One region of the Aequoribacter fuscus genome, then DNA from elsewhere that is predicted to be linked to it. Evidence: predicted binding sites of a transcription regulator. Region 1 holds the regulator's gene; the other holds the start of a gene.

Region 1 (3,110 bases):
GCCCAGGCCCGTGCCACCTCCAGCAAAGGAGCGCGATTCATCGACACGATAGAAACGCTCGGTGAGGCGCGGAATATGTTCTTCCGCAATCCCCAAACCTTGATCGCAGACCTCAATGCACAGTGCGTCCTCTGTTTCACGTAAGGTTAAGGATACCGGCTTTCCCTCTGGCGAATACTTGAGCGCATTCACTACCAAATTACTGAGCGCACTAAACAACTCCCGGTAGTCTCCCTCAATTTTCGCATTTCGAACGGCGCACTTATACTCGATGGTTCGAGATGGATACCCTCCCCTCAAATCTTCCACTACTTCGCCGCATAGGGCGACTACGTTCACCTGCTCGCGCACTCGTTTTTTTGTTGCCGTCGCCTCAATCTTTGACAGCCACAACAAATCCCGCACTAGATTTTCCATGCGCTGTGACTGCTGAGCCATCTGTTCAAGGGGTTTTATCAACGCAGCCGGCAGCATTTCCGATTGCGATAACAGGGTATCCAAATAACCCGATATCACCGTAAGTGGCGTTCGAAGCTCGTGTGATACATTGCCGACAAAGTCCTGACGCGTCTGTTCTATCTGCACCAGCTGTGTAACGTCCCGTACCAGTATGAGGCGATCCCCGATGCCAAAGGAGCTGACTTCCACTTGCAGATGTCGCGCAGGAAAATCGTTGGTGCTGAACGTCAGAGGTTCAGTATAGTCGCCCACGATCATGTAACTGGAAAACTCAGGATAACGCACTAAGCTTAACAAGTTTTGACCTTTATCTTGCGGATAGCGTAAACCCAATAGGTACTCCGCAGAGCTATTGCTCCACTCGATCAAACCTTTCTGGTCGATGAGTAGCGCACCATCGCGCAGAGAGCGAAAAGAATCACGAAGGTAATCAACCGTGTGCTGAAGGCGTGATCGCGCGTCTCGGTTGTGGCGTTGTATTGCATACATCTGGTCCAGCATCATTCCCCAGATACCCGAGCCCTCGGGAGGCTCTGATTCGGGGTGATCGATCCACTGCAATACCCTGCGAAGCTGCCATAAGTAACCGAACACAAAAAACAGCAAAACGACCGTTAACGCTTCGGCCGTCGCGCCAATCACCCAACCAATCGCAGCGGCGATCAGTAGCAGCAGAACAAGGGTTTGAAGCTCTTTGTACCACCGCCCTACTGCACGCATAAAGTCTAAATTCCAGGCGGAGAAAAGCGATAACCCGTACCGCGTACGGTCTGAATAAAGTGGCTGCAATCACCCATGTCGTTCTGCAACGCTTTACGTAAGCGACGAATGTGGACATCCACCGTACGTTCCTCGACATAGACATTACCGCCCCATACCTGATCGAGTAGCTGACTGCGTGTATAGGCGCGTTCTGGATGCGACATAAAAAAAGACAATAGTTTAAATTCAGTCGGTCCCATCGCGAGCGGTTCACCCGCGAGGAACACCCGGTGGCTACTCATGTCTAAGACTAACTCGCCCGCCTCAATCCTCTCGGACGAAGGCATGGCGCCACTGCGACGTAGCAACGCTCGGATTCTGGCAATCAGCTCACGTGGGGCAAAAGGCTTGGTGATGTAGTCATCCGCGCCGACGTCCAAACCCTGAATAACATTGTCCTCCGAGGTCTTTGCCGTCAGCATGATCACTGGAATTTCTTCAGTGAGCTTATCGCGTTTGAGTCGTCGAAGTAGTTCAATACCGCTGCCACCGGGTAGCATCCAATCCAGTAGGACAATGTCTGGGCGACGGTCAATGATAATTGCGTGTGCGTCCATGATGTTATCGGCTTCGATGCAGCGCAAATCGGCGATTTCCAGGGCCATACGCAACATATCCCGGATAGCGACCTCGTCTTCTACAACCAATACTGAACAATTCTTCACGGCAATAACTCCTTGCGCGGATACTGTAATATTGCAACATTATCGCGTGCAAGGCATGACAATTCTGTGACAAAGTGAAATAAAAATGACTGTTACGTTAAAACCAGTCGAACCAGCCTTTATTCGCAGCATCGAGACGACTCTTGCACCCCTGCAGTTGCGTCCTGTACCGCCCAGCGCGAGCGTGAACTTTATTGGCTACACCGACTAGCCACGCTTTAGATTTATACGTTCCTCTTGCGTAGCCACCCTGCCCCTCATGGTAATTAAGATACAGTGCTCTTGCATCGGTTGCTGAAACGCCGTTCTCTTTATACGAGAGCTTGTTGTACCATCCGATAAAATCAATGGCGTCATCAAACTCGTCGCGGTCGGCGCCGTAGGCACCCGCATCACGTTTATATCGCTCCCAAGTACCCGTCAGTGCCTGAGAATAACCGTAGGCGTTTGACGGCCGAAAACCGGGAATAAAACCAAGAATTTTTTTGCGGGGAGGCTTTGCTTTTGCCTCAAACTTTGACTCTTGGTGCACAATCGCCATCATGGTGGGAATATCAGCATCCCAACGTTTTGCTGATTTTTTTGCGCTTTTGTACCAGCCTTTTTTTTCGTCAAAAATAGCGCAAATATTGTCCAAATCGCTCGGAGGTGCGGTCGTACACCCCGCGATGACGATGAGTACTAAGCTAAATCCAAGCCGACTTACGCGCGAGAAATTCATCTTCGTTTATTACCTCCACACCCAAAGCTTGCGCTTTTGCGAGCTTACTCCCTGCCCCAGGTCCTGCAAGCAACACTGTGGTCTTGTTAGACACACTCCCTGCCACACTTGCACCCAAAGATTTCAACAACTCGGTCGCCTCTTCTCGAGAAAACGTCTCGAGTTTGCCTGTTACCACCCAAGTCTGTCCAACAAGCGGTGCATTGTCGACATCAATCGGCGCTACCTCAGGCCATGAAAGCCCCGCTTGCACTAGCGTGCTAATAACCTCTAAGTGAGTCGATGAGTTTAGGAATGATCGAATGTGATTTGCAACGATTGGGCCAACATCCGGTACAGCCAGCAAATCGTCAACAGACGCCGCGATTAGCGACTCAATATCGCCAAAATAGTCTGCCAGGCGCTCGGCCGTTGTTACGCCTACTTCACGGATACCCAAAGCATACAGAAAACGGGCAAACGTCGTCCGCTTGGATCGGTCTATCGCATCAATGAGATTTTGA
Region 2 (3,110 bases), 390 kb from region 1:
TAACAAGTCCAAGGTATTTGAGCAGGCCATTACGCCAGAAAGTCACGCGACCGATATGCCCATCAGAGCGGTTGCGTTGCAGCAGCAGACACCTCTACAGATTTATTACGCCGACTAAGACCTCGAGGTTCCTTGAGCGGCGGCGTTTATAAGGAAATAGTGCGCCGCGCCATTTCGCTAATGGCGAGGAATCACGGTTATATGCCTTCAACCAGGCTTAATGGATACTGATCCGCTTCCGTCTCGTCATTTATTTTGCTCGCGCCCTCCCGCTAATGCCGACGGCTCAAAAACTCGCACTCGTCTATCGCCTCGTGCTCAGACACTTTTGCCGACAGCCCCGCCAACCGCGCTCGGTCAAAGCAGCGCACTGACTGTTCACAAAACAAATCACGAGTCTGTGCGCTAGCGGCGCACCAAGATTTGATAAGCCGATGGCGATTTGGCGATGTGCGATGTGCGATGTGCGATGTGCGATGTGCGATGTGCGATGTGCGATGAATATAAAAAAAGGGGAGCAGACGCTCCCCTACAAGGTACCAAGACAGACAGGACTCAACATGGGTACCTTAAAAAAACTTAAGCGGCTTGGCTGGTATGCTTACCGTTACTCGCAGAGGCGGCAAACACCAGTGCGTTATCCAGCATACGATTCGAAAAGCCCCACTCGTTGTCATACCATGCAAGCACTTTTACCAAACGGCCATCAACACGAGTGTGATTAGAATCGAAGTTGCTTGAGAAGTTGGTGTGGTTAAAGTCGATCGACACCAGAGGTTGTGCGTTGTAGCTAAGCACGCCGTAGGCGTCTGCATCGGCCGCCTGCTTCATAATCGAATTGATCTCTTCCGCGGTGGTATCACGCGTTGCGACGAAGGTTAAGTCAACCAGAGACACATTTAATGTTGGGACTCGAACCGCCATCCCGTCAAGACGACCGTTGAGTTCAGGAACGACTAAACCAATCGCAGCTGCGGCACCTGTTTTGGTTGGAATCATTGACAGCGCCGCAGCACGCGCGCGGAACGGATCTGAATGGTACGCATCGCTCAGCGATTGATCGTTAGTGTAGGCATGTACCGTGGTCATAAAGCCCTGCTCAATACCAACCGTTTGATGCAAAGGCGCTACTAAAGGTGCCAGACAATTGGTTGTGCAAGAAGCATTCGAGATGATTGTATCCGACGGTTTAATCGTATCGTGGTTGATGCCGTAGACGATCGTGGCATCAAGATCATCGCCCGGTGCAGACAGAATGACGCGCTTGGCTCCCGCATCAATGTGCTTTTGCAAATCAGCGCGGTGGCGAAAAATACCGGTGCATTCGAACACCACATCAACTTCAAGTGACTTCCAGGGTAACTGACTGGGATCACGCTCTGAGCATACCTTGATACGGTCACCGTCAATCACGAGGTGGGAATCGACCACTTGAACTGGGAAGCCAAATCGACCGTGTGCAGTGTCAAACCGCGTGAGATGCGCGTTCATTTCAGCATCGCCCAGATCGTTGATCGCAACGATTTCCATACTGTCACGGAGCTCTGGCCGCTCGTAATAAGCGCGCAAGATATTTCGTCCAATTCGACCGTATCCGTTGATCGCAATCTTAATCATGCTGCCTCCCAAAAACCGTTAAAATGTAGTTTTGTTACACAAATACTGCCCCCAACCCCGATCTCAGTCAATATTTTTTTCTTTTTATTACGAAAAAACGCGTAATTTTTGCAAAAAAACTGTTTTATAGTGTATAAGAAGGCTTAAAAATGTAACTTTGTAACGAGCAAATAATAGAAAAACCGATACCCGCAAGCGGCAGGGCCGATAGAGAGACACCTATATGGAAAATTTACTCGCGACAATATCAACCGCGTTACCGAATCTGAACAAGTCAGAGAAGAAGGTTGCGGCGGTGATTCTTGATGACCCGGAGGCCTCCACTCAGTCGTCAATCGCGACGCTGGCGACCAAGGCAAAGGTCAGCGAACCCAGCGTCAACAGATTCTGCAAGCGTTTTGGCGCTAGCGGATTCCCCGACTTCAAATTAAAGCTCGCCAAGTCCTTAGTGTCAGGCGTTCGCTACGTATCCTCCGCCGTAGAGCTCGAAGACTCATCGGACGAATTCACACCGAAAATTTTTAACAATTCGATTCATGCCCTGAGTTTAGTGCGCGACAGCATCAATCCCGCCTTAGTCGCCAGAGTGGTCGATCAGTTAGTTCAAGCACGTCGCATTTACTTCTTTGGGTTGGGGACCTCAGCAGCAGTGGCAACCGACGCTGAATACAAGTTCTTTCGGTTCAACACTCCGGTATCGTCTCACCATGACCCGCTCATGCAGCGCATGCTGGCATCTGCCGGCGGTGTCGGAGACTTGTTTTTCTGTATCTCACACACCGGCCGCACAAAAACCTTAATCGAAACGGCACAATTGGCTCGTGAAAATGGTGCGACTGTCGTGGGTCTTACAGCACCCAATTCCGCTCTCTCGCAGGCCTGCCAATGGGCCCTGGAGCTGGACGTGCCCGAGGACACCGATGAGTATCTGCCCATGACCTCTCGAATTGTGCACTTAGTAGTGCTAGACGTACTCGCGACCGGTGTCACCCTTCGTAAAGGTGAAGAATTTTTACCGCACCTTGCCCGCATCAAAAATAGTCTTAAACCCACTCGTCTTAGCCAGGATTAACCACAAAGGTCAGTTTATGTCGCCAGCAAACACCTCATCAAATACCGAATCACTTCGTAAACATGTAAAATTGCTGGGGCGTTTGCTGGGAGAAATTATCTCCGAGGCGGAAGGAGAGGCCTTTTACGAAACGGTCGAAGCCATTCGGCGCTTATCAAAATCCGCGCGCGCAAAAAACGACTTTGAAGATCTTCAGCATCTCTTGTCGCCCATTTCTAACGAAAAAGCCTTGGGCGTTGCACGTGCGTTTGGTCAATTTCTGACTCTCGCGAATATCGCCGACCAACACCACTCAACCAGCCATGACTTCGGCCAAAATCCTGCGGCGATACTGCGCGAAGCGGCGAGCAAATTGCAAAATATCGATGCCAGGCAGCAAGTGCTAGAGGACGCTCTCGACAATCTGAAGATCGATTTGGTC

What was found. Region 1 encodes PhoB, which activates phosphate uptake and scavenging genes when phosphate is short. Its sites were predicted from a motif close to TGTCATAAANNTGTAACA; they were not measured.
Region 2: the regulator PhoB is predicted to act here: its motif matches at 1,757-1,774, upstream of hexR (transcriptional regulator HexR).

The regions. Positions count from the first base shown of each region.
Region 1 is NZ_CP036423.1:1,633,141-1,636,250, forward strand. Features, by position in the region: gene phoR (phosphate regulon sensor histidine kinase PhoR) at 1-1,179, opposite strand, end outside; gene phoB (phosphate regulon transcriptional regulator PhoB) at 1,185-1,886, opposite strand; gene EYZ66_RS07385 (transglycosylase SLT domain-containing protein) at 1,984-2,607, opposite strand; gene ligA (NAD-dependent DNA ligase LigA) at 2,573-3,110, opposite strand, start outside.
Region 2 is NZ_CP036423.1:2,025,704-2,028,813, forward strand. Features, by position in the region: gene pgl (6-phosphogluconolactonase) at 1-118, shown strand, start outside; gene gap (type I glyceraldehyde-3-phosphate dehydrogenase) at 580-1,617, opposite strand; gene hexR (transcriptional regulator HexR) at 1,841-2,689, shown strand; gene ppc (phosphoenolpyruvate carboxylase) at 2,706-3,110, shown strand, end outside.